2 regions of the Arthrobacter sp. J156 genome follow, and region 2 is predicted to be linked to the other one. Evidence: predicted binding sites of a transcription regulator. Region 2 holds the regulator's gene; the other holds the start of a gene.

Region 1 (15,108 bases), 1.4 Mb from region 2:
GACGTGCACCGCGACGCCGCGTCGAACTACGGTGCGATCGGCGCGGTGATCGGGCACGAGATCGGGCACGGCTTCGACGACCAGGGTTCGCAGTTCGACGGCACGGGCGAGCTGCGCAACTGGTGGACGGACGAGGACCGCGGCGCGTTCGAGGCGCTCACGGGGCGGCTCGTCGAGCAGTACGAGGCCCTCGTCCCACCGGAGGCGCCGGAGCACCACGTCAACGGCAAGCTGACCCTGGGCGAGAACATCGGCGACCTGGGCGGGCTCGGGATCGCGTACAAGGCCTACCGCCTGGACCTGGCCGCGCGCGGGCTGGGGGAGGACGAGGTCGTCGACGGCCTGAGTGGCGATCAGCGCTTCTTCTACTCGTGGGCCGAGTGCTGGCGCACGCTCACGCGACCGGAGACCATGGTCACGCGCATCACCACGGACCCGCATTCGCCGGGCGAGTTCCGCTGCAACCAGGTGCCGCGGAACATGGACGCGTTCCACGAGGCGTTCGGCACGCGCCCGGGCGACGGCATGTGGCTCGAGCCCGGGGAGCGCGTCGTCATCTGGTAGCCCAGGGTCCTCTTGGGGCAAGGGCAAGGACGACGCCGGGGCCGCACCCGGGTGCCCGGGCGCGGGTCGCGCCGCCTCCGGCTAGGACTCCTCGAAGTAGCCGGCGATGTCGTCGATGAGCTCGCCGACCGCGGCGGGGACGGAGGCATGGATGCCCTTCGGGGACTCCTCGTAGCCGGAGCCGCCGACGGTGCGGTGCAGCTTCTGGGCGGTCGCCCGGAAGTAGGCGGGGCTCTTCGCGCCGGCCATAAAGCGGGTTCCGGAGGGCAGCCGGGCGAAGCGAGCGGCGTGCTCGGCCTCCTCGAGCGCGGCGGTGAGCTCGCCGACGCCCGTGGGCAGCAGCTCGCGCGCCATGCGCCCCAGGGGGGTGCGGGCCGTGCCCGCCAGGAGCGCGGCGAGGATGGGTTCGGGCACACGCGAGAGCGTCGGCGACGTCGCCATGCCGCGCTGCATCCGGGCCAGGGCGCGTCCGGGCCTCCCCGCCTTCACGGCCTCGCGGAAGCCCTCGATCCAGCCCGAGTCAACGCTTCCGTCGATGTTGATCGCTGGGTCGTAGACGGCGAGCCGGTCCGGCACGAGCGCGGGTTCGGCGAAGCGCGCGTCGGCGGAGTCGTGGCCCTGGAAGGCCTGCACGGCGTTGAGCACCACGGCCCCGCCGAGGGAATGGCCGAAGAGGTTCCGGGCGCCGGTGGTGCGCAGCATGAGCGCGACGTCGGCGATCTCGGTGTCCATCGAGTAGTCGGCCGGCTGCCCCGTGGAGCTGCCCCGTCCCCGCCGGTCGTAGACGTCGACGGCCCATTCGGGGCCGAGCCGCTTGCTCAGGGCGAGGGCGAACGGGCGGTAGATCAGGGCCGTGATGAAGGCGCCGCCGACCACGAGGATGCGGCGCTCGCCGGGAGCGCTGGGGTTGCCGTAGCTGTACAGGGCCAGGCGGCCGCCGTCGTGCGTGGGGACGATCCGTTCTTTCATGGTCTCCCTATCTTCCTTCATGGAAGCGCGCGATCCGGCGCAGGAGTAGCCCGGAGGCGCGGATCGGCCCGTCGTGCAGGTGACCGCGCACGGTTTCCGCGGTCGCGCCGGGCGCGCAGGCGGCGATGAGCCGGGCGGACCGGGCGAAGTAGGCGGGGCTGTACTGGCCGGTCAACAGCAGCGCGCCGGGCGGCAGCCGACGCAGGGACTCGTGGGGGACGGGCGCGTCGAGGACGGCGCGCATCTCGCGGACCGCAGTGGGTAGCAGGGAGCGCATCTCGCCGCCGAGCCGCGTCTTGGCCGAGAGCAGGCTCATCACGCGCAGGGAGCCGAGCGGCAGGCGCGAGACGGGGCCGGCCGTGCCGAGCCCCTTGACGAGCAGGGCCCAGGCCTCGTCGAGGCGACCGGCGTCGGTGGCCTCTTCCAGCTCCGGGCGCCAGAGCCGGGCGAGCGATCCGTCGAGGTCCAGGGCCGCGTCAAAGGTCGCCAAGCGGTCGATTAGCTCCGGGGTCCGCAGCCCCGCGGCGAGCGCCACGGCCCCGCCGTAGCTGTGCCCGAACACGGTACGGGCGCCCGTCGCGCGCAGGACGCGGGCCAGGTCCGCGGCCTCGGTCGCGAGCCCGTAGCCCGGACCCTGCGGGGCGGAGCCGCCACGGCCGCGCCGGTGGTAGCTGTGCACGGGAGCGCCGATCCGTGCGGCGAGACGCCGGCAGAAGAGCGCGTAGACGGCGTCCGTTACGAGGGTGCCGTGGACCAGGACGACGCCGGGGCCCGGCTCCCCGGCCGAGCCCGCTTCCCGTAAGGCGTGGGGCCCCTGTGCGCTACCCGGCTCCCAGGCCCAGTCGGGCTCCCGTGCCGCGGGGAGCCCCCGTGCGGCAGCCGTCCCCCGCGGGAGGTGGGTGTGCACCTCGAGGAGGGCTCCGGCGTCGTACTCCGGGTCCGGGAGGCGCCCCGGAGCTGTGGGCACCGGCTCTTCCCGGGTTCCCGGACCGCCCCCTGGACCGGCGGGCGCCGGCTCCGCGCCGGCCGCTGCGGGAACCCACCAGGTGGTGCGGAGGATGCGCGAGCGGGCCATGCGGGCAGGCTACCCGATGCCCCGTCCCCGCCCGGGACCCCGCGGGACGGCGAGCACGTAGAATTGGTGACCGTGACTGCCGAAAACACCGCCCCCGCCCAGGCCGCGCCCGCCACCGACACCAACGACCAGCGCCAGGTGCGCCTGGACAAGCGCGCCGCCCTGCTGGAGTCGGGCCGCGAGGCCTACCCCGTCGGGGTCGAGCGCACCCACGCCCTGCTCGAGATCCGCGACGCCTACGGCCACCTCGAGGCCGGACAGGAGACCGAGGACGTCGTCGGCGTCGCCGGGCGCGTCGTCTTCGCCCGCAACACTGGCAAGCTCTGCTTCGCGACCCTCCAGGAGTCGGGTCCCCGCGGCGAGGCCGTCCGCCTGCAGGCCATGCTGTCGCTGGCCAACGTCGGCGAGGACGCGCTCGCCGACTGGAAGCACCTCGTGGACCTCGGCGACCACGTGTTCGTCAAGGGCAGCGTCATCTGCTCCCGCCGCGGCGAGCTGTCCATCATGGTCACCGAGTGGCAGATGGCGTCCAAGGCCGTGCGCCCCATGCCCGTGCTGCATGCCGAGCTGAACGAGGAGACGCGCGTGCGCCAGCGCTACGCCGACCTCATGGTCCGTGACGAGGCCCGCGAGATGATCTACACGCGCGACGCCGTGACCCGCGCCGTCCGCGACACCCTCTACGGCCACGGCTACGTCGAGGTCGAGACCCCGATGCTGCAGCTCGTGCACGGCGGCGCCACGGCCCGCCCGTTCCACACCCACCTGAACGCGTTCGACCAGCCGATGACGCTGCGCATCGCCACGGAGCTCTACCTCAAGCGCACCGTGGTCGGCGGCATCCCGCGCGTCTTCGAGGTCGGGCGGCTCTTCCGGAACGAGGGCGTCGACTCCACGCACTCCCCGGAGTTCACGACCCTCGAGTGCTACGAGGTCTACGCGGACCAGTTCGTCATGGCCGAGCGGATCAAGGAGATCATCCTCGCCGCGGCCGACGCCGTGGGTGCCGGCCGCCGGATCGAGACCGCGAAGGGGACGATCGACCTCGACGGCGAGTGGCGTTGGCTCGGCGTCTACCCGGGGCTGTCCGAGGCCGTCGGCCGCGAGATCACCCCCGAGACGGGTGCGGCGGAGCTGCGCGCCGTCGCCGAGGAGCACGGCGTGAAGGTCGACCCGAAGTGGGACGCCCAGAAGCTCGTCGTGGAGCTGTTCGGCGAGATCGTGGAGCCGACCCTGCTGAACCCGACGTTCGTCTACGACTACCCGCCGGCCGCGCAGCCCCTGGCCCGGCCGCACCGTTCCAAGCCCGGACTCATCGAGGCGTGGGACCTGATCATCGGCGGCATGGAGCGCGGCACCGCGTTCTCCGAGCTCATCGACCCCGTCATCCAGCGGGAGCGGCTCGTGGAGCAGTCCCGGCTCGCTGCCGGCGGCGACGACGAGGCGATGCAGCTCGACGAGGACTTCCTCCGCGCGCTCGAGTACGGCGCACCGCCGATGGGCGGGATCGGCCTGGGGATCGACCGCCTCGTGATGCTCTTCACCGACGTGGGCATCCGCGAGACCATCCTGTTCCCGCTGCTCAAGCCGGAGGCCTAGCCGTGGAGTACGTCCAGGTCCTGCTGCCCACGATCGTCGTCGCCCTCATCTTCTGGTTCGTCGTGCGATCGCTCTTCCGCGTCGACCGCAACGAACGCCTCGCCGAGGCGGAGGCGGACGCGCGCGCGGGCGGCGGCACCGGCGTCGTACCGGGTTCCTCGACCGGCGCCGCGGCGAGCGACGAGGATGCCGAAGACGCGCGTCCCTCCGACGCCGCGGGGCCCCGGGACGCGGACGACGCCGGTTCCGCCCGGCCGTAGGCCAGGCGCCCGGGACGCGGACGACGCCGGATCCGAAGCGCCGTGGGCCGGGCACCCGGGCACGGGGCCGGGATCCGCGAGGCGACCGTCCCGCCCCCCGCGGGCTACCCGGCGGTAGCGGCGCGGCGCGGCGGCGCTGGATGCCGCCCCCGGCCGTGCATAGACTTGCGGCGTGGCACGCAAAGTGGAAATCACCCTGGTCGACGACCTCGACGGAACCCCCGCCGTCGAGACCGTGCAGTTCGGCCTCGACGGGAGCCACTACGAGATCGACCTGGGCCCCGAGAACGCGGCGCGTCTGCGCGGCTTCCTGGCCGGCTTCATCGAGGCCGGGCGCCGCTCCAACGCCTACTCGGCCGCCGAGGCACCGGCCATCCGGGCGTGGGCCGCGGAGCACGGCTACCCGGTGAGCGAACGCGGACGCCTGAACTCGGAGGTCATCGGGGCCTACCGCGACGCCCACTCCTGAGCTCCTTTATCCCTACGGCGAACACGCACCCCAAGGCCGGGATTCGTGCGTAGCATCGTCAGTACGCGTTAGCTAGGAGTGTGCCGCCATGTTTGAGAGATTTACCGACCGTGCCCGTCGCGTTGTCGTGCTCGCCCAGGAAGAGGCGCGCATGCTCAACCACAACTACATCGGTACCGAGCACATCCTGCTGGGGCTGATCCACGAGGGCGAGGGGGTCGCCGCCAAGGCGCTCGAATCCCTGAACATCTCCCTCGGGGCCGTGCGCGAGCAGGTCCAGGAGATCATCGGCCAGGGACAGCAGGCGCCGTCGGGGCACATCCCGTTCACCCCGCGGGCCAAGAAGGTCCTGGAGCTCTCGCTCCGCGAGGCCCTGCAGCTCGGCCACAACTACATCGGCACCGAGCACATCCTGCTCGGCCTGATCCGCGAGGGCGAGGGCGTCGCCGCCCAGGTGCTCGTCAAGCTGGGGGCGGACCTGAACCGCGTGCGCCAGCAGGTCATCCAGCTGCTCTCGGGCTACCAGGGCGGCAAGGAGACGGCCGGCGCCGGCGTCGGACAGGGACAGCAGGAGGGCGCCCCGGCTGGCTCCGTCGTCCTGGACCAGTTCGGCCGCAACCTCACCGCCGCGGCCCGCGAGGGCAAGCTCGATCCGGTCATCGGCCGCGAGTTCGAGATGGAGCGGGTCATGCAGGTCCTCTCCCGCCGCACCAAGAACAACCCCGTCCTGATCGGCGAACCCGGCGTCGGCAAGACGGCCGTCGTCGAGGGCCTCGCCCAGTCGATCGTGCGTGGAGACGTGCCGGAGACCATCAAGGACAAGCAGCTCTACACGCTCGACCTCGGCTCCCTCGTGGCCGGCTCCCGCTACCGCGGCGACTTCGAGGAACGGCTGAAGAAGGTCCTCAAGGAGATCCGCACGCGCGGGGACATCATCCTCTTCATCGACGAGATCCACACGCTCGTCGGAGCCGGCGCGGCCGAGGGCGCGATCGACGCGGCCTCCATCCTCAAGCCGATGCTGGCCCGCGGCGAGCTCCAGACCATCGGCGCGACGACGCTGGACGAGTACCGCAAGCACATCGAGAAGGACGCCGCGCTCGAGCGCCGCTTCCAGCCGATCCAGGTCAAGGAGCCCTCCGTCGAGCACGCCACGGAGATCCTCCGCGGCCTGCGCGACCGCTACGAGGCCCACCACCGCGTCTCCATCACGGACGGCGCGCTGGCGGCCGCCGCGCAGCTGGCGCACCGGTACGTCTCCGACCGCTTCCTTCCGGACAAGGCGATCGACCTGATCGACGAGGCCGGCGCGCGCCTGCGCATCCGCCGCATGACCGCGCCTCCCGCCCTGAAGCAGATGGACGAGGAGATCTCGGTGGTGCGCCGCGAGAAGGAGGCCGCCATCGATTCGCAGGACTTCGAGGGCGCCGCGTCCCTGCGGGACAAGGAGCAGAAGCTCCAGGAGGCCCGCGCCGAGAAGGAGCGCGCCTGGAAGAACGGCGACATGGACGAGATCGCCGAGGTCGACGAGGAGCTCATCGCGGAGGTGCTCGCGAACTCCACGGGCATCCCGGTGATCAAGCTGACCGAGGAGGAGTCCAGCCGGCTGCTCAACATGGAGGACGAGCTCCACAAGCGCGTCATCGGCCAGGACCAGGCGATCAAGTCGATCTCGCAGGCCATCCGCCGGACCCGCGCCGGGCTCAAGGATCCCAACCGCCCGGGCGGATCGTTCATCTTCGCCGGCCCCACGGGCGTCGGCAAGACCGAGCTGGCCAAGGCCCTCGCCGAGTTCCTCTTCGGCGAGGAGGACGCGCTCATCACGCTCGACATGTCCGAGTACTCGGAGAAGCACACCGTCTCCCGGCTGTTCGGCGCCCCTCCCGGGTACGTCGGCTACGAGGAGGGGGGCCAGCTCACCGAGAAGGTCCGCCGCCGTCCGTTCTCCGTGGTCCTGTTCGACGAGGTGGAGAAGGCCCACGCCGACCTCTTCAACTCGCTCCTGCAGATCCTCGAGGACGGCCGACTCACGGACTCGCAGGGCCGCGTCGTGGACTTCAAGAACACGGTGATCATCATGACCACCAACCTGGGTACCCGCGACATCTCGAAGGGCGTCATGACCGGCTTCCAGTCGGCCACGGACACCAAGACGGGCTATGACCGGATGCAGGCCAAGGTCCAGGAGGAGCTGCGCCAGCACTTCCGGCCCGAGTTCCTGAACCGCGTCGACGACGTCGTGGTCTTCCCGCAGCTGACCCAGGAGGAGATCGTCAAGATCGTCGACCTGTTCGTCGCGCGGCTGGAGAAGCGCATGGTGGACAAGGGGATGCACGTCAAGCTCTCGCCGGCGGCGAAGGTCCTGCTGGCCGAGCGCGGCTACGATCCGGCGATGGGCGCCCGTCCGCTGCGCCGGACGATCCAGCGCGAGATCGAGGACCAGCTCTCGGAGAAGATCCTCTTCGGCGAGGTCGTCACGGGGCAGACCGTGGTGGTGGACGTGGAAGGCGAGGGCGATGCCCGCAAGTTCACGTTCATCGGCCAGGACACTCCGGGCGAGCTCGAGGGTGAGCCGATCCCGGCCGCCATCGAGGCCCCCGCCGCGGACGGCTCGCGAGCCGTCGGCTAGTCCGCAGGGGCGCCGCGCCTCGTCCGGCGCTCCCCGCAGCGGGCGCTGCACTCCGTGAAGCCCGCCCGGCCGTCACATGGCCGGGCGGGCTTCGTCGTGCCCGGTGGGCGCGTGCCTATGATGGGGCGCATGGCTTCCTACACGATCCGCCGGGCCCGTACGCCCGACGTGCCCGGCATCCGCACGCTCGTCAAGCCGCTGGCGGACTCGCGCGTGCTGCTGGAGAAGGAGGCCGTGGCCTACTACGAGGGCCTGCAGGAGTTCATCGTCGCGGAGGCGGAGGACGGCACGGTGATCGGCTGCGGCGCCCTGCACGTGATGTGGGAGGACATCGCCGAAGTGCGCACCCTGGCGACCTCGGACGAGTGGCGCGGCCACGGGGTCGGCCGGGCGCTTCTGGCCCAGCTCATGGAGAACGCCCGGCAGATCGGCGTGTCCCGCGTCTTCTGCCTGACGTTCGAGGTCGGGTTCTTCGAACGCAACGGCTTCACCGTCATGGCCGACCAGTCCGCCGTTGATCCGGCCGTCTACTCCGAGCTCCTGCGCTCCACCGACGAGGGCGTGGCGGAGTTCCTCGACCTGGCCCGGGTCAAGCCGAACACCCTGGGCAACACCCGCATGATCGCCCGCTTGGACGCCGCGGTCTGACGGCGCTGGGCCACCGGTCCGCCGCCTTGGGGGTCGCGGGACTGTGGGGGCCTCGGGCCCGTGGCCTTGGGCCCGCCGCCTTGGGGGACTCTGAACCGTGGGGATCGTCGGGTTGTGGTTTAGGTGGGGGTGGCTTGGGGGTGGAAGTAGGTGTTGCGTTGTGGTCTTCGGGCGGGGTCGATGTGGGGTGGTGGGATCCAGTAGGGGGCGTTGTTGATCATGGTGATCTGCCAGCCGCCGTCGTGGACGAGGTGGTGGTGGAAGGGGCAGCAGAGGGCGCCGTTGTCGATGTCGGTGGTGCCGCCGCGTGACCACCAGGTGATGTGGTGGGCTTCGGTGCCGCTGGCGGGGGTGGTGCAGCCGGGGGCGGTGCAGCCGCGGTCGCGGGCGTAGAGGATCTTGCGTTGTTCCTCGGTGAAGAGCCGTTCGGAGCGTCCGGCGTCCAGGACCTGTCCGGCGGATCCGAGCACGACGGGGATCAGCTCGGCTTCGCAGGCGAGGCGGCGGATCTGGGCGGGGCTGACGAGTCCGGCGTGCACGGCTTCGGAGCGTTGGGTGCCCATCGTGGCGAGCTCGCCCAGCAGGGTCTGGTAGTCGATGGTGACCATGACCTGGGGCCGGTTCCCGCCGTTGCGGGGCAGCTTGTTCGTGGACAGGGCGATCCCGACCGCGTTGACGAGTCCCTCGAGTTGGTGCTGGGCCCGCGTCCTGCCATCCGCGGGCGCCTCGGCCGGCTCCCCCTCCACGTCGGCCGCCGCGGTGGGGGCGGGATCGCTGGCGGCGTCTGCGGTGTCACTGGTCTCGGTGCTGTGGGCCTTGGTGTCTCCGGCCCCGTCGGCGTCGTGGGGCGCGGTGCGGGGGCCGGTGCGGGGGTTGGCGGCCGGGGCGCAGACGCTGAAGAGCTGTTCGGCCTGGGCGTCGTCGGTGACGAGTTTGAACACGTGCAGGTTCTGGGACCGGCCCTGGTAGAACAGGCCCTGGAGCGCGCGCTTGGTTTCCTCGCTGGGTTCGCGGCCGTCGGGGTCCAGGAACAGGGTCCAGGTGTCGGCGACCTGGTGCATCGTCGCGGGCCCGTCCTGCAGCACGGTCTGAACGAGGCTGTCTTCCATCGCGGCCAGTTCCGCGGTCCCGCCTCCGGGGCGGGTCCTGGCCGTGGGCGCCGCCTTCTCGACGCGGCGGGTCAGTTGCAGGGCGGCCGGGACCGAGAGCCGGCCCGCGTGCACGGCGGCCGCGGCGGCCTCGTAGCGGGCCGGGAGCGGTTCGCCGGTCAGGGAGGTGCGCGGAAGCAGTTTCCGGGCCGCTTCGAGCCGGGCCCGGGCCTCGGAGCGTGGGATGTGCAGTTCCTTGGCCAGGTAGTCGGAGGTGTCCCGGTACTCGGCCCGCCCGCCGGGTCCCGGGGCGGCACCGAGGAGGGTGATCTGCTCGTCCTCGGCCGCGCGGGCGGCGATGACCTGGGCGCGTTGGACCTCCACGGAGAGCTCCTCGAGCCCGCGCAGCAGGCCCGCGAGCGCGTGCCGGCCCGGACGCCGCCCCGCCAGCGTGTCCGACCAGCCGCGCAAGGCCTCCCGCAACCCGGCCAACGCCACGGCCCCGCTGCCGGCCCCATCGCCGGCTCCATCCCCGGACCCGTCCGGCAAGGGCGCGGGACCCGTTCCGGGGACGGCCCATCCGTCGTCAGGGACAATGGCCCCGCTGTCAGCGGGCATGCCGTCGCCGGTTCCCGGGCTGCCGCCTGGAGCGGGCCCGGCGGCCGCAGCGGCCGCGGCAACACCGCCCTCCGGGAAGGGCGCGGGATCCGCTCCGGGGACGGCCCACGCGCCCTCCCGGAACGGATCCGCCGGCAGCTCGTTGATGGTCATGAATCCATCATCATCGAAACTTTCTTCGAATGAGCAAGAGTTTCCGGCAACCGTGGACAACACCCCCGGCATCGAAGCTGTGGAGGAGAAACCGGGTAGCGAAGGAACGCCGGATTTCTCCATCCGCTTAATGGGTGAACAGTCCACAGCAACGGTGGACTCTTCGTCCCCGGCATGCCTAAGGTAGGCAGCGGTGGGTCCACGCGGACCCGCCATCCAGTGTCAACCCCAGCAACCAGTGACGGAAGAAGGTAGTGCCATGGGACTCGGAGACAACCTCGGCGGCCTCGGCGACAAGCTGAACGACCTGAAGAACCAGCACGGCGACAAGATCAACGAAACCATCGACAACCTCCAGGCGCAGCACGGCGACAAGCTCGGCGAGCACGCCGACAAGGTGAACAAGTTCGTCGACGACGCCCAGGCCCAGCACCTCGGCGGCAAGGACGCCAAGCCGCAGGAGGGCCAGCAGTAGCTGCCCACTCCGTCAACGCCTGACGTCCCCGCGGCCGCCGGCCGGGGGACGTCACGCGTCCGGGCGACAGGAGCTTGGGCAGCGTGCATCCGGGCCTGCCGAAGCGTGGCTCGCGGTCAGTGCGTCGCTTCCCGGAGGCCCTGCCCGTCCAGGACCAATGCGAGTTGGGTGCCCGCGATCCGGCACTGACCCGCGCCGTGGCTGACCTCGCCGGCCTCCAACGCGGCCCGGGCTTCGTCGAGCCCCTCGGCGGAGAACGCCACCTCGACGGCCCCGGGGAGTAGCTCGGGCGCCGGCCAGAAGCCATGGAGCGTCCCGTTGGGGACGGAGGAAGCGGAACAGGCATCGTCGGGGCCGTCGCCGTCGCACCCGAGATCCACGGTGTCGGAACCCGCGAAGAGCTCGAGCACCACTTCGTGGCACGCCCCGTCCTGGCACCAGGTCAATGACCCCTGGGCCGGCGGATCCGCGGGCACGATGTCGGCCGCGATCGTCAAGGAGACGCCCGTCGCGAGTCCGATCGCCGGGCAGCCGCGCTCCGGCAGCATGCCGCAACCGGCTAGGAGCGCCACGGCGCCGATCGCCAAGGCCGCCGCCGACGTCGGTAAGGGCGGCACGGTCTTCGTCGCGCGCGCCCGGCTTTCCGTCACTTCCCGCCGTGGTGCGTCCCGGTGTGCCGTCATGGCGCCAGCCTACGAGCCCCGGCGCGGTCGCCGGAAGCACGGGAAGGCAACGACCTGCCGCCCGGCCGTCGTCAGTGGGGCCAGCGACCTGCCGCCCGGCCGTCGTCAGTGGGGCCAGCGACCTGCCGCCCGGCCGTCGTCAGTGGGGCAGCGCGATGCCCTCTGACCCCTCGTGCGCGAGTCCGTCGGCGAGCAGCCCCTCGAGACAGCGCTCCCTCTGTTCCCCGCCCGCGGGCAGCTCGGCAAGCCTCTTCCACGCCGCGGAGTACGCCGCAGGGTACGACGCCGGTGCCTCCCCGGTCTCGCCGGCGGTGGCCGGGCCCTGGGTCGTGCCGACGCCAGTCGGGACCTCCGCCTCGACGCCTCCCGCGGGCGCTTCCCCGGCGGAGAGGTGGGCGCCGAGGAGCGCCGCGCGCGGCACGGGGGCGTCGGCCTCGCGCAGAACGGCCATGAAGGCCCCGCGCACCTGGCGGTCGGTCCCGGCCCACGGCTGGCCCTTGGGCACGTAGTGGGGTTCCGGACGTCCGGCGTCGACCCACGCGCAGTCCTGAGCCACGGGGCAGTCCCCGCAGCGCGGCGCTCGGGCCGTGCAGACCAGCGCGCCCAGCTCCATGACCGCGGCGTTCCAGCGGCAGGCGAGGGCACCGGCGTCGTGCTCCTTCTCCGGCATCAGCGCCTCGGCGAGCCGGGCCTCGGCCGCCGTATAGGAGGGTTCGGGCAGGGCACGGCCGGATACGAGCCGGGCGTGGACCCGGCGGATGTTGGTGTCCACGACGGTCTCCGGGATCCCGAACGCGAAACACGCGACGGCCGCGGCCGTGTACGCGCCGACGCCCGGCAGTGCGAGGAGCGCGCCCGGATCCGAGGGCACCTCCCCGGCGTGGTCCTCGGCGATCCGCTGCGCCGCGGCGTGCAGGCGCAGCGCCCGGCGCGGATACCCGAGCCGCCCCCACGCGCGCAGCGCCTCCCCGGCGGGTTCGACGGCGAGCGCGGACGGCGTCGGCCAGCGCTCCATCCATTCCTCCCACACCGGCAGGACGCGCACCACGGGGGTTTGCTGGAGCATGAACTCGCTGACCATCACGCCCCACGGGGTCCGCTCCGCCCGCCGCCACGGCAAGTCGCGCGCGTGGACGTCGAACCAGTCGGTGATGCCGCGGTGCAGCGCGGTCGTGTCGGTCGTCGCGGGCACGGCTCTCCTCTCCAGAACCCTCAAGGGCTCTCCGGGTGCGCTTCGGGCCGCGTCCAGGCGGGAACGCCGGGCCCTCATCGGCCCCAGCCCGACGCCGGACGCCGGCCGGGTGCGGGGCCGCACCTGACGGGTCGGGTGCTTCCCGGCACCAATACTCTAGTGCCCGGCGTGGGAACGGGGGCGCCCGCACGCGGGCTCATAGCCTAGAAGCATGGCACAACAGCACCCTCGGCCCCCGCGCCGTCCGAGCCCCGCCGTGTACCGGAGGCGCCGGCTCGCCGCGGGAATCGTGCTGCTCGTGGTGCTGGGACTGCTGGTCTGGGCCGGCTTCGCTCTCGCCTCCCTCTTCTCCGGTTCCGACGACGGTCAGGGCGCCCCGCAGGGGTCCGGCACCTCGGCCCCGGGCAACGACCCGGACGGAACCGGGGGCGGCGCGTCGGAGAGCGGCGCCCCGGAAGGCTCGGCCCCGGCGTCGGACGCGGGGGAGCCGAGCGGGGCCCCGGAATCCCCGAGCTGCGTCGCGGGCGACGTCGTTGTCAGCGCCGAGACGGACCAGAGCGCCTACGGGGCCAACGAGAACCCCGTGCTGATCATGACCGTCGGCAACCAGGGCCAGGCGCCCTGCACGGTCAACGTCGGCACCGGGCAACAGGAGTTCCAGGTCCTCAGCGGTGACGACCGGATCTTCAACAGCAGCGACTGCCGGACCGAGCCCACCACCGTGGAGCTCGAGATCAAGCCCGGAGGCCAGGAGACCGCCCGCTTCACGTGGGAGCGCGTCCGCAGCGCCCCCGGCTGCGAGGCGGTCGCGACCAAGCCCCGCCCCGGCACCTATGTCTTCACGGCCAAGCTCGGCGAGCTGACGAGCAACAAGGCGCCCTTCCAGTTGCGCTAGAGCGCGTCCGGCGGGGACGCGCGGAGGCAATCGTCGCGGCTGCCCGTCCCGCCAGCCACGCCAGCCCCCGTCGCGGTCGCCGCGTCCAAGGCGGTCCGCCGCGCGCGGCCGGGCCCCGGCGTCGGAATCCTAGGAGAAGCGGTCCAGGAGGCTCGATTCGGCGATCCGCGAGAGCCCTTCACGGATGGTCCGGGCCCGCTGCTCGCCGATCCCGTCGACGTTCATGAGGTCCTCGATGTTGGCGGCCATGAGCCGCTGCAGCCCGTCGAAGCTCGCCACGAGCCGGTCGGCGACGGCGCGCGGCACGGCTTTGATCCCCGCGACGAGCCGGAAGCCCTTCGGGTGCACGATCGCCTCGAGCGAATCGGTGCCCGGCGTGACGCCGAGGACGGTGGCGATCCGGGACAGGTCGATCATCTCGGTCGAGGAGAACCCCTGCAGCCGCGCGAGCGCGGCGTCGATCTCCTGCTGCGAGTCCAGCTCCGCGTAGTCCCTGAGCAGCAGGTCGCTGCCGGGGCCCAGCCCCGCGCTGAGTTCGTCGAGCTGCAGGGCCAGGAGCCGGCCGTCGACGCCGAGCTCCAGGACGTACTGGGCGATCTCCTCGGAGATCCGGCGCACCATCTCCTGCCGCTGCAGGACCACGGCGACGTCGCGGACCGTGACCGTCGCCTCGATCTCCAGCGCCGAGAGCGTGGCGGTGACCTGGTCCAGGCGGTTGCGGTAGCGCTCGAGCGTCGCGAGGGCCTGGTTGGCGCGGGCGAGGACGGGCTCGGAGCCCTCCAGGACGTGGCGGATCCCCTGCACGTACACGGCGATGATCTGCATGGACTGGGAGACGGAGATGACGGGCAGCCCGGTCTGGATGGCCACGCGCTCGGCCGTGCGGTGGCGCGTGCCCGACTCCTGCGTGGGGATCGTGTGGTCCGGGACCAGCTGCACGGCCGCCTTGAGGATGTTGGAGGCGTCCTTGTCGCAGACGATCGCACCGTCCATCTTGGCGAGCTCGCGCAGCCGCGTCGGGGTGAACGGGATGTCGATGTCGAAGCCGCCCGAGCAGATGGAGTCCACGACCCGGTCGGAGCCGAGGACGATCAGCGCGCCGGTGCGCCCCCTCAGGATGCGCTCGAGTCCGTCGCGCAGATGGGTGCCGGGCGCGACTCGGGCGAGGGTCGTCCGCAGCGCGTCTTCGGGGCTCTTGGCCATGGTGGTTGTCCTTCCGGGGCGGCTACCACCATCGTAGGGGGAAGGGTACGACGCCGGACGCCGCGCGCGCCTATCCTTCCTGCTCCCCGCCGGGGAAGGCGATCTCGAGGGCCTCGTTGAGCGTGCCGACCTCCTTGACGCGGAAGCCCTCGGGGACGGTGCCGGGGCCGTTGGGGGAGGCGGGGACGATCGCGTACCCGAAGCCGAGCCGCTCGGCCTCGGTGATCCGGCGAGAGATGTCCGGGACGGGGCGGACCTCGCCGGCGAGGCCGACCTCGCCGAACACCACCATCCGCGAGGAGAGCGGGCGGTCCATCCGCGCCCCGGCGACGGCCAGCGCGGCCGCGAGATCGACGGCCGGCTCGGCGAGGCGCACGCCGCCGACCGTGGCGACGTAGGAGTCCTGGCTGGACAGGTCCAGGCCGGCCCGGCTCTGCAGAACGGCCAGGACCATCGCCGTGCGGGAGGAGTCCAGTCCGCTCGTGGCCCGGCGCGGCTGGGCGGTGGAGGACTTGGCGATGAGGGCCTGGACCTCGGCGACGAGTGGGCGCCGGCCCTCCACGGTGACCGTGATGCACGTGCCGGAGA
Region 2 (15,108 bases):
TGCAGTCCATCGAGGTCGTCGCTGCCGTAGCCGTCGGCGGCCAGCACGGAGAGCCCGGCCTCCCGCAGCGCCCCGGCGGCCGCCTCGAGGGGCACGCCCGTGACGACGGGCAGGTGGAAGAGGGAACCGACCGTGGAGCGGACGGCCTTGGGGTTGTAGATGTCGACGCTGCCCTCGGTCAGCAGCACGGCATCGGCGCCCGCGGCGTCGGCCGCGCGCAGGATCGTCCCCGCATTGCCGGGGTCCTGGACGCGGCACAGCACGGCGACGAGCCGCGGGCGCGCCTCGAGGACGTCCTCGAGGCGGGTGCGGGGCAGGCGGCACACCGCCACGACGCCCTGCGGCGTGACCGTGTCCGCCATCGCCGCGACGACCTCCGGCTCCGCCAGGCGCAGTTCGACGCCGGCCGACTCCGCGGCGAGCTCCGGGTGGCGCCGCAGGCACTCCCCGGTCGCGTAGACCTGTTCGACGACGGCATCGCCGCCATCGCGCGCACGTTGGCCCTGCAGGCGCAGGGCCTCGCGCACGGCCTGCGGCCCCTCGGCCAGGAACAGCCCGGTCTTCTGCCGTCCCTGGCGCGTGGCCAGACGGGCGACCTCGCGGACCCGGTCGGCCCGCGGATTGGACAGGACGGGAGGAGGCGACGCGGGGCGGATCATGGGAAGACTCTATCGGGGAACGCCGCAGGGGGCGGAACCACGATGGGTTCCGCCCCCTGCGGGGTGCTGCCGTCGGTGCGGGGACCTAGGCGTCCTTGATCTGCTGACGGGCCTCGCCGCCGGCCGGCTCGAAGCCGGCGGCCTTGGCGGACTCGATCGAGTCGAACCAGTACTCGGCGACGGTCTGCTCGTACCAGGTCGAGCCGGGCACGTGGTACTTGTTGGACTGCGCGTTGCCCTTGATGACGAAGCCCTCCGGGGCGGCCTCGCCCTCGACGGCCTTGCGGGCGCCGGCGGCCTCGGCCTTGGCGGCCGGGGTGGCGGCGTCGGCGTCGGTGGCGGCGGGAGCCTCGACCTTGGCCGCCTTCGGCGCGGCCTTGGCGGCCTTCGGTGCGGCCGGAGCGGCAGCGGCCGGCTTCGGTGCGTTGACGTCGGCCGGCAGGGCCTCCTTGGCGACCTTGACCAGCGCGGCGAAGGCGTTGGCATCGGAGACGGCCAGCTCGGCGAGCATGCGGCGGTCGACCTCGACCTCGGCGGCCTTCAGGCCCTGGATGAGGCGGTTGTAGGTCAGGCCGTTGGCGCGGGCAGCGGCGTTGATGCGCTGGATCCACAGGCGGCGGAAGTCGCCCTTGCGCTTGCGGCGGTCGCCGTAGCTGTACACGAACGAGTGCAGCAGCTGCTCCTTGGCCTTGCGGTAGAGGCGCGAACGCTGACCACGGTAGCCCTTGGCCCGATCGAGGACGACCCGGCGCTTCTTGTGGGCGTTGACTGCCCGCTTCACACGTGCCACGTGTGTACTCCTTAATATCTGGCCCCCGGTGCGCCGATCATGCGGCGGCGAGCCCGGAGGGAACTGCGTGAATGGATGGGAGCGGGGGCTCCCGGTGCGTCTGCTTAGAGGCCCAGCATCCGCTTGATGGTCTTGGTGTCGGCCTTGGAGACGATCAGGTCGCCCTTGAGCCGGCGGGTCAGCGTGGAGGGCTTGTGCTCCAGGTAGTGGCGGCGGTTGGCCTGCTGGCGCTTGAGCTTGCCGCTGCCGGTGAGCTTGAAGCGCTTCTTGGCACCGCTGTGGGTCTTGAACTTCGGCATGTCCGCCGTTCTCCTTACGTGCTCCCGTGTCCGCTGGCGGACCGGGGATCTTGCGGGCTTCCGGATCCGGAAGCCCGTGGGTGGGTGTGCATCCCGGTGGGGATGTGCCAGCCCGGTCCGCCTACTTGGCGGGACCCGGCTTGGCAGAGCTGCGGGGCGCCGGCTTCGGGGCCGGCCTGGGTGCCGCTGCGGCCGGCTTCGGGGCCGGCTTGGCCGCTGGCTTCGGCGCCGCCACGGCGGGCTTCGCCGCAGCAGGCTTGGCCTCAGCGGCCGGCTTGGCCACCGGCTTGACCTCCGCGGCCGGCTTGGCCGCCGCCCGGGGCTGGACCGGCGCGGTCTCCACCGGCTGGGCCGGCTTCTCCTCGGCGGGCTCGGCCGCCACCGGGACGTCCTCGGCGGCCGGGGCCTCAGCAGCTGCCGGCTCGGCCACTGCCTCGTCGACCACTGCCTCGTCGGCCGCCGCCTCGTTGGCGGCCAACTGCGCCTTCAGGCCTTCCGGCAGGGCGTCGCCCAGCGACTGCGACATCGCCGGCCGGTCCGCGTCGGTGTCGACCCGTTCCTTGCCCGCGGCCGCCTTCGCCTTGTCCTGCTCGCGCTGCGCCTGGCGGCGCGCCTCGGCCTTGGCCTCCGCCTTGTTCTTCAGGGGGCCGACGACCATGACCATGTTGCGCCCGTCGATCCGCGGCGTGGACTCGACGATGCCGACCGAGGCGACGTCCTCGGCGAACTTGTTCAGCAGGCGGATGCCCATTTCCGGACGCTGCTGTTCGCGGCCGCGGAACTGGATCATCGCCTTGACCTTGTCGCCGGCGGAGAGGAAGCGCAGGGCGTGGCCCGTCTTCGTCTCGTAGTCGTGCTTGTCGATCTTCAGGCGGAAGCGGATTTCCTTGAGAACCGTGTTGGTCTGGTTCTTCCGGGCCTCGCGCGCCTTCACGGCGGCTTCGTACTTGTACTTGCCGAAGTCCATCAGCTTGCACACGGGAGGCTTGGCCGTAGGCGCCACCTCGACGAGATCAAGATCGGACTCGGCGGCCAGACGCAAGGCGTCCTCGATGCGGACTACGCCCACCTGTTCGCCGTTGGGTCCAACCAACCGCACCTCCGGGACGCGGATTCGATCGTTAATGCGTGGATCGCTGATGTGTCACTCCTGCTGTTCGTGGTCCGAAGCCGCCCGCAACAGGAAAAGGCCTCCGGCTGCGGGGCAGGCGGAGGCCTTGGAATTCGTTGACGGACGGGCCGCCGGGTGGAGGTTGGACCTCCACCGCCGAATTGACCCGGCAGCCTCTGCGGCTATCGCGGGTGGGAGTCAGGCCTCCACTTGCATGCCTGCTTCGAACGGAAGGGGGCCACGTCACGGCGCCCCCCGAATGCACGAATCAGGTCGGTCTGTGGAAAGCTTAGCAGTATGAGCACCCCCGAATCGAATCCGGAGTCCGTCGCGCCCGAGGCCGGAGCCGTCCGAGACATCGCCGAAGTACCCGCCGTCGAGATCATCACGACGGCCGCCGTCCACTTGATGAGCGCCGCCGCGGTGAAGTGCGGCCTCGCCGCCGGCGACGACGCCGAGGACCTCAAGGACCTCGACGAGGCCCGCAAGCTGATCACCGCCCTCGCGGGCCTCATCACCGCCGCCGCCCCGGAGATCGGCAGCCAGCACGCCGCCCCGCTCCGCGACGGGCTGCGCTCGCTCCAGCTCGCCTTCCGCGAGGCGTCGACGATCCAGGACGCGCCGGGCCAGGGCCCGGGAGAGAAGTTCACCGGACCGGTGAACTGACCCCACGCCGGGAACCCACGGGGCCCCGTCGACCCGCCGTGACGACGGCGGGACGGCGGGGCCCCGCCGCGTCCGTCGACAAGAAGGGGCCGGGCGGCCCCGACGGGCCTCCCGCCCTCTGATGGTTCGGCGCCGGTGGGGCGGGCATCCCCGGCAGGCCTCCTGCCTGCTGGCGGTGGGGCGCGGTGGCGCCGGCCGGGATCAGGCGAGGATCCGCTGACCCCGGCCGCGACGGCGGCGCCGCAGGAGCTGGGCGGTCAACGCCGCCAGGCTCAGCAGGGATCCCGCAACACCGATCAGCACGAAGGCTGCGGCCGTCGAGCCGTTGTCGATCGCGAGGCCGACGAGCGGCGAGCCCAGCGCCGTGCCTCCCGTGAGCGCCGAGCCGTACCAGCCCATGGCCTCTCCGCGCCGCTCCTCGCGGACGAGCTCGGTCAGCCGCTCCGAGGCGGAGGCCAGGACCGGGGCGCACAGCAGGCCCGGGCCGACGGTGAGCAGCGCGAGCGTCAAGGTGTCCTGCGCGAACAACAGCGGGACGCTGAGCACGGACATCGCCAGGAGCAGGACGAGCGGCGGCAGCCTGAATGGCAGGGCGCCGTAGACGAGTCCGCCCACGAGCGACGCGCCGCACCAGAAGACGAACACGATCCCGAGCTCCGCCACGCGGTCCATGCCCTGCAGGACGGCGACCACGGCGACCTCGGATCCTGCGAGGACGAGCCCCGCCCCGGACGCTGCCAGGAAGACGCCCACCACGCCCGCCGTCACCCACGCGAAGCGGTGTCGGAAGCCCCGGCCGCGCTGCTGGATCCGACGCCGCGTCTCCTTGAGGCCGGCCGGGATCAGCTCGGCCTCCGCCTCGGCGAGGTGGAGGGGCGCCGCGGCGACGACGGACGCCTCGGCCCCCTTGCGTTCCTCGGCCGGTTCGCTCGGGACGACGGCGCCCGGTTGCCCCGAGCGCGTCGGCGGATTGAGCCACATGAGCACGAGTCCGCTCAGGGCCGCCGCGATCCCTACGCCGGTCAGCCCGAGCCGGGTCGACGCGCTCGTGGCGATGACGGCGGCGAGCGCGGGACCGCACATGAACACGAGCTCCGTGGCGATCGAGTCGAGGGCGAAGGCCGAGCGCCGCGTATCGCCCGCGGTCATCACCCCGAGCGCCTGGCGCACGACGCTGAAGACCGGAACCGCGAACACGCCCCCGACGAAGGCGAGCAGGAGGAGCCATTCGTAGGACACGTGTGGCGCGGCCGTCCATACCGCCCCCTCCACGAGGACCGAGGGCAGCAGGGCCCGGCGGAGCCCGTGGGTATCGACCTGACGGCCCCGCCACGGGGCACCGAGCGCGATGCCGACGGTCATCAGCGCCGCGACCGTCCCGGCGGCGGTCCACTCGCGGCCGAGCGTCTGCACGACGTGCAGCGTCAGCAGGATCCCGGCCGCGGAGTGCGGGAAACGGGCCACCATCCCGGCGGCGAGAAGCCAGGCGACGCCCGGTTGCCGCAGCAAGTGGGCGTATCGGACGAAGTTCACCTCTGGCCGGCTCCCGGCGCCCGGGTCGTGAGCGCCAGTTCGAGCGAGTCCACGCCCTCGCTGAAGGCGGTGTCGCCGCGCAACCGCTCCTGGATCCGGGCGACGGCCGCCCGGGCGCGCTCCGGCGTCGTACCCTGGGCGAACGCGATCTCCAGCCGCACTTCCGGACCGGATCCCCCGCCGGCGACGACGGCGCCGGAGGCCGTGCGCGAGGCGACCCCGCGCCCCGGCGCGGCGGTCAACCCGATGACGTCGGGCTCCTGGTCGACGAGGCCCTCGAAGAGCGCGGCGTGGCGCCCGTCGGCGTAGCCCGGGACCCAGGGCCGCTGCTTCGCGAGGGACCAGACGGCCGGACGCCGGACCACGAACGTGACGTCCGATCCCGGGTCCACCACCAGCAGCTGGGCCCCCTCGGACACCGCGGACAGGGCGGCGCGGGGTGCGAACACGGCCACGGGGCGGGCCTGGGGGTGCCAGGCGCGCAGCCGGTCCACGCCGGAGAACACGGGCAGGGCGGCGCGTCCGTCCGGGGCCGTGATGGTCACGAGCGCCATGTCCGCCTCCTTGTCCTCGGCGAAGCCGTGCTCGCCGAGCCCGCCCTCGGCCAGCGATGCGAGGACCGGGACGAAGACGCGGGCGGTCGCGAGGGAGGAGACGACGCCGGCCTCGTCGCCGGTGCCGGCCACGAGCGCGGCGACCGCCGCCTCGTAGCCGGCGTCCGGGAGTCCGTCGTCGGCGTCGAAGGCGTGCAGCGGATTGCCCTCCCCGGCCAGGTCGCGCCCGGACCACGGCTGTCCGGCGGAGTCGGCGGCCCCGCCCGCGCGGCGCAGCGCGGCCTCGATGTGCCCGGGCAGGTGCCGCCCCGGCGTCGTCCCCTCGGCGTCCATCGGCGCGGCCGCGCCCCTAGCGGCGGCCGGCGACGTCGAGCGCCTCCGGCAGGGTGAAGCGGCCGGCGTACAGGGCCTTGCCGACGATCGCGCCCTCGACGCCGGCGGGCACCAGGGTGCGCAGCACGCGCAGGTCCTCGAGGCTCGAGATGCCGCCCGAGGCGACGACGGGCTTGTCCGTGCGCTCGCACAACTGCGCCAGGAGCTCGACGTTGGGTCCGCGCAGCGTTCCGTCCTTGGTCACGTCCGTCACGACGTACCGCGCGCAGCCGGCGTCCTCGAGCCGGGCCAGGACCTCCCAGAGGTCCCCGCCCTCCTGCGTCCAGCCCCGGGCGGCCAGCGTGGTGCCGCGGACGTCGAGCCCGACGGCGATCTTGTCGCCGTGGCGGGCGATTGCGCGCGCCGTCCACTCGGGGTCCTCGAGCGCCGCGGTGCCCAGGTTCACGCGGGCGGCGCCGAACTCGAGCGCGCGCTCGAGGGAGGCGTCGTCGCGGATGCCGCCGGAGAGCTCGACCTTGATGGACAGCTGGTCGGAGACGCGGCGCAGCACCTCCGTGTTCTGTCCGCGCCCGAACGCGGCGTCGAGGTCGACGAGGTGGACCCACTCGGCGCCGTCGTTCTGCCACGCGAGTGCGGCCTCGAGGGGGTCGCCGTAGCCGGTCTCGCTGCCGGCCTCGCCCTGCACGAGGCGTACGGCCTGGCCGTCGGCGACGTCGACGGCGGGGAGGAGTTCAAGGATGGGCTCGTGGGGGGTGCTCATGGTCGGTGGCTTTCGTTCGGTGGCGGTTCGGTCGGAGGCGGCCGCGGGTGCGGCCGCAGCTCACAGGGTCAGGGCGTAGGCGGCGCCGAGCGCGAGGGCGGCGAGAAGCCAGCAGGCGGCGATCCAGGACACGTGCGCCTTCTGGCTCCGCAGCGACAAGGCGCCGCCGATCAGGAGGCCGCCGAGCGCCATCAGCAGGATGCTCCACATCAGAGCGTGCCCAGCCAGTTGCGCAGCAGCCGGGCGCCGGCGTCGCCGGACTTCTCCGGGTGGAACTGCACGGCCGAGAGCGGTCCGTTCTCGACGGCCGCGATGAACGGCACGCCGTGCTCGGCCCAGGTCACGGCCGGCGGCGTCATGCGCGGCTGCAGCACCTCGAACTCCCACCGCTGCACGCCGTAGGAGTGGACGAAGTAGAAGCGCTCGTCCTCGATGCCCTCGAACAACCGCGACCCCGCCGGCGGGGCCACCGTGTTCCACCCCATGTGCGGGACGACGGGCGCCTTCAGGAGCTCGACCGTTCCCGGCCACTCCCCCATGCCCTGGGTGCGGACGCCGTGCTCGACGCCCTCCTCGAAGAACACCTGGTGGCCGACGCAGATCCCCAGCACCGGGCGGCCGCCCGCGATGCGGCGGCCGATCTGCTGCACGGCGCCGACGTCCTTGAGCGCCTTCATGACGGCCGCGAACGCGCCGACGCCGGGCACCACGAGACCGACCGCCGTCGAGACGTCGCGGGGATCGCGGCTGAGCACGACCTCGGCGCCGGCCCGCTCGAGCGCCCGGACCGCGGAGCGGACGTTGCCCGAGCCGTAGTCGAGGACGGTGACGGAGGGGCGGGCCATCCTAAAGCGCGCCCTTGGTCGAGGGGATGGCCCCGCCAAGGCGGGCGTCCGGCTCGACGGCCGCGCGCAGCGCCCGGGCGAAGGCCTTGAACTGGGCCTCGACGATGTGGTGCGGATCCCGGCCGGCGACGACGTTCAGGTGGAGGCAGATCTGCGCGTGAAGCGTCAGGGCCTCGAAGACATGGCGCGTGAGCGAGCCGGTGAAGTGCCCGCCGATGAGGTGGTATTCCTGCCCGGCCGGCTCGCCACCGTGGACCAGGTAGGGGCGTCCGGAGATGTCGACGACGGCGTGGGCCAGCGCCTCGTCGAGGGGGACCGTGGCCTCCCCGAAGCGGCGGATGCCGGCCTTGTCGCCGAGTGCGGTCCGCAGGACCTCGCCGATCGTGATCGCGACGTCCTCGACGGTGTGGTGCACGTCGATGTGGGTGTCGCCCGTGGCCTCGACCGTGAGGTCGATCAGGGAGTGCTTCGCGAGGGCCGTGAGCATGTGGTCGTAGAACGGCACGGTCGTGCTGATGGTCGATTGCCCGGTCCCGTCGAGGTCCAGCTCGACGGAGACGGTCGACTCGCTGGTCTTCCGGCTCATCCGGGCGCGGCGGCCGCTCAGCAGTTCTGCAGTCATGGTGTTCCTCGTTCGGGCGTGGGTGGTGGCGGTGTGGTGCCGGTGGGCCGGCGTACAGTCTATCCGCGCTACGGGGCGTCGGGGGCGTGGCCGTCCGCGGTGGCCAGGGCCCCGGGCTCGGCCACCAGCAGGCGGAGGCGGTCCAGGAAGACCGTGGTCTCCTCGGGGGTTCCCGCGGTGACCCGGAGGTGGCCGGGGATGCCGACGTCGCGGATGATCACCCCGGCGTCGAGCAGGCCCTGCCAGACGCGCGAGGGGTGCGCGAGCCCTCCGAAGAAGACGAAGTTGGAGTCGCTCGGGGCGGGCGAGAGGCCCATCTGGGTCAAGGCCGCCACGATCCGGTCCCGCTGCTCCTTGATCGCCTCGACGTTGGCCAGCAGGGCGGCGACGTGCTTGAGCGCGGCGTTCGCGGTGGCCTGGGTGACGGCGGAGAGGTGGTAGGGCAGGCGCACGAGCCGGAGGGCGTCGGCGACCTCCGGAGCGGCGGCGAGGTAGCCGAGCCGGGCACCGGCGAGGGCGAAGGCCTTGCTCATGGTGCGGGAGACGATCAGGCGCTCGCGCCCCGGAAGGAGCGTGAGGGCGGAACGCGTTCCGGTCTGGGCGAACTCGGCGTAGGCCTCGTCGACGACGACGACGGTGCGGCTCGGCGTCCCCGCCTCGTAGACGGCTTCGACGACGTCGAGCCCCAGCGCCGTGCCGGTGGGGTTGTTCGGGGAACAGAGGATGACGACGTCGGGAGCGGCCTCGGCGACCTGCGCGGCGGCCGAGGCCGCGGTGAGCGCGAAGTCGTCCTCCCGGCGGCCGGCCACGTAGCCCGTGTCCGTGCCGCTCGCGAGCAGCGGGTACATCGAATAGGTGGGAGGGAATCCCATGACGGTGCGCCCCGGCCCTCCGAAGGCCTGGAGGATCTGCTGCAGCACCTCGTTGGAACCGTTGCCGGCCCAGATGTTCTCCGCGTCGAGTCCGTGGCCCAGGTAGGCGGCAAGACGAGTCCGGAGCTCGGTGAATTCCCGGTCGGGGTAGCGGTTGAGCCCGGCGGCGGCCGCTGCGACGTCGGCCGCGATGGCGGCCTGGACCTCGGCGGGGACCGGATGGGTGTTCTCGTTGACGTTGAGCTGGATGGGAACGTGCAGCTGCGGGGCCCCGTAGGGCTGCAGGCCGCGAAGGTTCTCCCGCAGCGGCAGGTTGGCGAGTCGCTCCAGCTGTTCAGTCACCGATTCAGTCTATTCTCCGCGGCCACGGCCCCGGGAATCGGCGGCGCCGGCCGGTAACAATGCCGCCGCGGATCGTCCCGTGACGCGCCCTGGCGGACCGGGCCCTATCCGCCGGTGGGGACGTAGAGCTGCTGCCCCGGGAGGATGGTCTGGCTCGTGAGGCCGTTGAGCTCCGTGATCTCGCGGATGACGGAGCGCGGGTCTCGCTCCGGGGCGAACTCGGAGGCGAGCCCCCACAGGGTGTCGCCCGCCATCGTCGTGACCAGTTCGGCCCGGAGCGGCTCTCCCGTGGAGCCGTCGGCGGCCATGGCGGGCGCCGTGAAGACGCCGGCGACGACGAGCAGCACGGCCGCCACGAGCAGGACGGGCAGGCCGATGAGCACGAAGCGTCCGCGCCGGGTCAGGCGCAATCCACCGGAGGGCGCCGTACGGGCGCCGGGCGTGCCCGTCGAGGCGACGTGGATCATGGGGGTTCCTGCAGCGGCGGCGAGGGCGGGCTGTGCCATGGTCGTGCCTTTCTCGAGGAGGTCTTCGAATCTTCGCCCTGGGATCAGCGATCTAGAACATAGCTTCGAAAGTGATTGATACCTGTTTAGCACCCTTGACCGACGCTTGTCGAGACACGTTCGAACAAATCTTTGAAATGGGCCTCGGGCTCCACTAGCGTTGGGATAGGTGGTTCACGGGAACCACTGCACCAGCCGCTACCGACGCTTTGGGTCCGACGCCGACGAGTGGCACCGCCGTGAACGAGGTCAACAGGATGGGGCACACCATGAACGCAGCAGAGTCGCCGGCACCCAGGAGCGCGCGGAAGAGCCTCACGATCCGGCAGAAGAAGATCCTCGAGACCATCCAGCGCGCCGTCGGCGCGCACGGCTATCCGCCCTCGATGCGCGAGATCGGCGACACGGTGGGCCTCGCGAGCCTCTCGAGCGTCACCCACCAGCTCGCCCAGCTCGAGAAGATGGGCTACATCCGCCGGGACCCCCGCCGGCCGCGCGCCATGGAGATCCTGGTCCCCCTCACCCTCACCGATGCGGACGCCGAGGGCCCGGCGCCGGAGCAGCCGGACCTGCGGGCGGCCAACGGGATGCCCGTCTCGGAGCTCGCCTCGGCCGCCGACACGGCGTTCGTTCCGCTCGTCGGGCGCATCGCCGCGGGCGGTCCGATCCTCGCCGACCAGACGGTGGAGGACGTCATGGCACTGCCCCGGCAGCTCGTGGGCCACGGCGAGCTCTTTATGCTCAAGGTCAGCGGCGATTCGATGGTCGAGGCCGCGATCTGCGACGGCGACTGGGTGGTCGTGCGGAGGCAGAACACCGCGGACAACGGCGACATCGTCGCGGCGCTGCTCGACGACGAGGCGACGGTGAAGACCTTCAGGCAGCGCGACGGCCACACGTGGCTGCTGCCGCAGAACCGGCAGTACGAGCCCATCCTGGGTGACCACGCGACCATCATGGGCAAGGTCGTCTCGGTGATGCGCTCCCTCTAACCAGGGCCGGGCGGCACCGGACGCCGGGCTGCCTTCTCAACGCGGACCACGCCACGCCGGGCCGGCACGACCGGACCGGTGTGTCGCGTTGGCCCCGCTCCGGCGCGCCGCCGGCCACGGCTGTTCCGGACGGTGCGTCCGCTACGACGCGTCCGGCGCGAGGCGGCGGAGCGCGCCGAGGACGGTGTCCTTCTCCGTGGTCGCCCACATCGGCGGGAGCGAGGCGCGCAGGAACGCCCCGTAGCGCTCGGTGGCCAGGCGCGGATCGAGCATGGCGACGACGCCCCGGTCGCCGGTCGAGCGGATGAGGCGACCGGCACCCTGCGCCAGCCGCACGGCCGCATGGCTCGCGGACACGGCCATGAAGCCGTTGCCTCCCCGCCGGGCGACGTCGCGGCTCCGCGCCGTCGAGAGCGGATCGTCCGGTCGCGGAAACGGGATCCGGTCGATGACGACGAGCCGGCAGGACGGCCCGGGCACGTCGACCCCCTGCCACAACGTCATCGTGCCGAAGAGGCACGTGTCCTCTTCCTCGGCGAACCGGCGGACGAGGGAGGCCATGCCGGACTCCCCCTGGCACAGGATCTCCTGGTCGAGCCGCGGGCGCAAGGCCTCGGCGGCCTCCTCGGCGGCGCGCCGCGAGGAGAAGAGGGCGAGCGCCCCTCCCCCCGAGGCGCGGATGAGGTCCTCGAGCTCGTCCAGGAGTTCCGGGGCGAGGGAGCGTGAGGGCCGGGGCAGGTGCCGGGCCACATAGAGCACGCCCTGCTTGGGGTAGTCGAAGGGGCTTCCGACGTCGATTCCGGTCCAGGACGGGGCCCCCTCGCCGAGCAGGCCGAGCGATCCGGCCACGGGCTCGAACGCGGAACCCACCGCCAGCGTGGCCGAGGTCAGCACGACGGTGCGCCCGTCGAAGAGGCCCTCCCGCAGGCGGCCGCCGACGCCCAGCGGGGCGATGTTCAGCGTCGCGGGGCTCGATTCGTCGGGCTGGACGTAGCCCTGGCCGGGGACGAAGCCGCCCTGGCGCGAGGCCCAGAGGACCTCCCTGGCGTCCTGGGCGGACGCCATCCGCTCGCAGATCTCCAGGAGGTAGAGCAGCTGCGAGCGGGCCTGCTGCTTGCCTCCGTCGACGGCCTCCCCCTGCTGCGGCTTGGAGTCGGACAGCGCGACCCGCGCCGCCTCGCGGACCAGGTCCACGGCGGCGGCCTGCTCGTCGTTCAGTCCGAGCGGCATGAGCCCGCTGGGAATGCCCTCGAGGCTGCGCTGCAGCGCCTCCGAGGCCCGGTTGAGTGGCTCCACGACGACGTGGCAGTGCTTGCGCGCGGCGGAGGCCGCCGCGCCGACCAGCCCGGCCGAGAGCTGGCGGGTGACCGAGCTCGTGACCCTGTCCTGGAGCTCGTGGGCCTCATCGATGATGACGGTCTCGAACTCCGGCAGCACCGCGAGCCCCTCGAACGCGGACACGGCCAGCATGGCGTGGTTGGTGATGACGATGTCGGCCTCGGCCGCGCGCTTCCGGGCCAGCTCGCTGAAGCATTCCTCCGCCATGGGGCACTTCTGCGCCCCGATGCAGTCCATCGCGGTGACGGAGACCTGGCGCCACGCACGGTCGCTGACTCCGGGCACCAGGTCGTCGCGGTCCCCCGTCTCCGTGTCCTCGGCCCATTCGCGCAGGCGCACGACCTCCTGGCCGAGGGCGCTCGTGGGACCCTGTCCGGTGGCGGGGCGTGCGCTGCCGTCCTCGCCGAGCGAGAAGAGGGCCCCCTCGTCCTCGTCCGGGTAGCCGCCGCCGAGCTTGTAGCGGCAGACGTAGTTGCCGCGCCCCTTGGCGAGGGCCACGTCCACGGGACGCGGCAGCTGCCCGGCGAGGTTCTCGAGCAGCCGCGGCACGTCACGTCCGACGATCTGGGACTGGAGCGCGAGCGTGGCCGTCGAGACGACGACGGGATGCTCGGACTCGAGGGCGTGGGCGATCGCGGGCACAAGGTAGGCCAGCGACTTGCCGGTGCCGGTGCCGGCCTGGACCAGGAGGTGGCGCCCCTCGTCGAGGGACTCGACGACGTGCCTTACCATCTCGTGCTGGCCGGGCCTGCTCTGGCCGCCCATCTTCGCGACGGCCGTGTCCAGGAGGGCGACGACCTCCTCCAGCTCAGCCATGGAGGACGAACTGCTCCAGGTCCTGCGCCAGCCCCTCGCGCACCTTGACCGTCATCAGGGTGCCGTCGCCGCGGTGCTCGGTGGAGAGGATCTCGGCGTCGGTTCCGTGGAGCCGGCTGACGACGTCGCCGCGGTCGTAGGGGATGAGCACGTCGAGCTGGACGCTGGGCCGCGGGATGCCCGCGCTGATCAGCTCGAGCAGCTCGGGGATCCCGGCGCCGGTCCGCGCCGAGACGACGATGTGCCGCGGCTCGCGCTGGCGCACGCGCTCGACGACGAAGGGATCGGCGGCATCTGCCTTGTTCAGCACGATGATCTCCGGGACCTCCTGGGCGTCGACCTCGCGGAAGACCTCGCGGACCGCCCGGATCTGCCCCTCGGGGTCCGGGTGGGACGCGTCGACGACGTGCAGGATCAGATCCGCGTCGGCGACCTCCTCGAGCGTCGAGCGGAACGCCTCGACGAGCTGCGTCGGGAGGGAACGGACGAACCCGACGGTGTCGGCGAGCGTGTATCCGACGCCGTCCGGCGTCTGTGCCCGGCGGACGGTCGGGTCGAGCGTCGCGAAGAGCGCGTTCTCCACGAGCACGCCGGCGTCGGTGAGCCGGTTGAGCAGGGAGGACTTGCCGGCGTTGGTGTACCCGGCGATGGCCACGGACGGGACGGTGTTGCGCTTGCGGTTGGCGCGCTTGGCCTCGCGCGCGGGCTTCATGGCGGCGATGTCCCGACGCAGCTTGGCCATGCGGTTGCGGATGCGTCGCCGGTCGAGCTCGATCTTCGTCTCACCGGGACCGCGGGAGCCGATGCCGCCGCCGGCCGCGCCGACGCGGCCACCGGCCTGGCGCGACATGGACTCGCCCCAGCCGCGCAGGCGCGGCAGGAGGTATTCGAGCTGCGCGAGCTCGACCTGGGCCTTGCCTTCGCGGCTCTTGGCGTGCTGGGCGAAGATGTCCAGGATCAGGGCGGTCCGGTCGATCACCTTCACCTTGACGATGTCCTCCAGCCCGCGCCGTTGCGACGGGGCGAGCTCGGAGTCGACGACGACGGTGTCGGCACCCGTGGCCGCGACGATGTCCTTGAGCTCGACCGCCTTGCCGGAACCGAGGAACGTGCCGGGGTCCGGCTTCAGCCGGCGCTGGATGACGCCGTCGAGGACCTCGGAGCCCGCGGTCTCGGCCAGCGCCGCGAGCTCGCGCAGGGAGTTCTCGGCGTCCTGGACGGTCCCCTCGCTCCAGATGCCGGCGAGGACGACCCGCTCGAGGCGCAGCTGCCGGTATTCGACCTCGGTGACGTCTTCGAGCTCGGTGGAGAGCCCGGCGACGCGGCGCAGGGCGCGCCGCTCGGCGAGGTCCTGCTGCTCGCCGTCGTACTCGGAGTGCCCGTCCCCGCCGCTGGCGAGCTCCTGGGCCCGGCCCACGCGGCCGAACCCCGAGAAGGACGGCTGCGCCCCGGAGCGGACGGTCGAGGCCTCCCCGGCGGCCTTGTCGGCCGCCAGGATGCGCTCGATGACGGAGTGGATCTCCTCTTCGCTGAGGTCGTGGTCCTGAGGGTTGGGCTGGCTGTCGTTGGTCATGTTCCCCTTTGACGGATAGTGCTTCCAGAATAGTCCCCGCGGGCGCGGAACGCCCCCTGCCTGTGGATCGGGGCCGGGCTCAGCGGCCGGTGTGGCGAAGCTGCGCGGAGAAGACCAGCACGGAGGACTCCCGGGGTCGGCGCCCGCCGGGGGGCGGACGGCTCGTGGGGCCGGTGCGGAGAAGCCGCGCCGGCGAAGTGATAGGGAAAACTCTATCACTTCGCCGGCGCGCTGTCCCGGCTCCGCCGGCGCCACGCACGGCCGCGCCGATTCGCCACCCGCCGCGGGGCCGGTTAACCTGCCTGCATGGGTTCGGACCACTACTTCAGCGCGCAGCCCTCCGCTCCGGAGCGCCGCAGGGCCATCACCGTCCACCTCGGCGGCTCGGACCGGACGGTCCAGACCTCGGGCGGGATCTTCAGCCCGGACGGCATCGACAAGGGGACGGCCGTCCTGCTCGACGGGGTGCCCGCACCGTCCGCGGTCGGCGAGCTGCT

What was found. Region 2 encodes LexA, which represses DNA repair genes until DNA is damaged. Its sites were predicted from a motif close to TCGAACANNTGTTCGA; they were not measured.
Region 1: AC0QR5_RS12820 (HNH endonuclease signature motif containing protein) is a predicted target of LexA. The motif match lies at 10,086-10,101, and genes of this name have one in related genera.

Annotation. Positions count from the first base shown of each region.
Region 1 covers NZ_CM149650.1:2,778,734-2,793,841, forward strand. The annotation lists gene AC0QR5_RS12780 (M13 family metallopeptidase) at 1-564, shown strand, start outside; gene AC0QR5_RS12785 (alpha/beta hydrolase) at 646-1,533, opposite strand; gene AC0QR5_RS12790 (alpha/beta fold hydrolase) at 1,541-2,608, opposite strand; gene lysS (lysine--tRNA ligase) at 2,681-4,207, shown strand; gene AC0QR5_RS12800 (hypothetical protein) at 4,210-4,467, shown strand; gene AC0QR5_RS12805 (histone-like nucleoid-structuring protein Lsr2) at 4,640-4,936, shown strand; gene AC0QR5_RS12810 (ATP-dependent Clp protease ATP-binding subunit) at 5,025-7,565, shown strand; gene AC0QR5_RS12815 (amino-acid N-acetyltransferase) at 7,695-8,213, shown strand; gene AC0QR5_RS12820 (HNH endonuclease signature motif containing protein) at 8,333-10,072, opposite strand; gene AC0QR5_RS12825 (hypothetical protein) at 10,332-10,547, shown strand; gene AC0QR5_RS12830 (hypothetical protein) at 10,664-11,230, opposite strand; gene AC0QR5_RS12835 (HhH-GPD family protein) at 11,370-12,422, opposite strand; gene AC0QR5_RS12840 (hypothetical protein) at 12,634-13,317, shown strand; gene disA (DNA integrity scanning diadenylate cyclase DisA) at 13,447-14,520, opposite strand; gene radA (DNA repair protein RadA) at 14,591-15,108, opposite strand, start outside.
Region 2 covers NZ_CM149650.1:1,385,546-1,400,653, forward strand. The annotation lists gene AC0QR5_RS06395 (TrmH family RNA methyltransferase) at 1-659, opposite strand, end outside; gene rplT (50S ribosomal protein L20, sunset domain variant) at 745-1,449, opposite strand; gene rpmI (50S ribosomal protein L35) at 1,554-1,748, opposite strand; gene infC (translation initiation factor IF-3) at 1,870-2,847, opposite strand; gene AC0QR5_RS06415 (DUF1844 domain-containing protein) at 3,157-3,525, shown strand; gene AC0QR5_RS06420 (MFS transporter) at 3,727-5,058, opposite strand; gene AC0QR5_RS06425 (SseB family protein) at 5,055-5,945, opposite strand; gene priA (bifunctional 1-(5-phosphoribosyl)-5-((5-phosphoribosylamino)methylideneamino)imidazole-4-carboxamide isomerase/phosphoribosylanthranilate isomerase PriA) at 5,962-6,705, opposite strand; gene AC0QR5_RS06435 (hypothetical protein) at 6,766-6,915, opposite strand; gene hisH (imidazole glycerol phosphate synthase subunit HisH) at 6,915-7,550, opposite strand; gene hisB (imidazoleglycerol-phosphate dehydratase HisB) at 7,552-8,172, opposite strand; gene AC0QR5_RS06450 (histidinol-phosphate transaminase) at 8,241-9,386, opposite strand; gene AC0QR5_RS06455 (LysM peptidoglycan-binding domain-containing protein) at 9,491-9,892, opposite strand; gene lexA (transcriptional repressor LexA) at 10,162-10,884, shown strand; gene AC0QR5_RS06465 (ATP-dependent DNA helicase) at 11,026-13,038, opposite strand; gene hflX (GTPase HflX) at 13,031-14,611, opposite strand; gene AC0QR5_RS06475 (class I SAM-dependent methyltransferase) at 14,918-15,108, shown strand, end outside.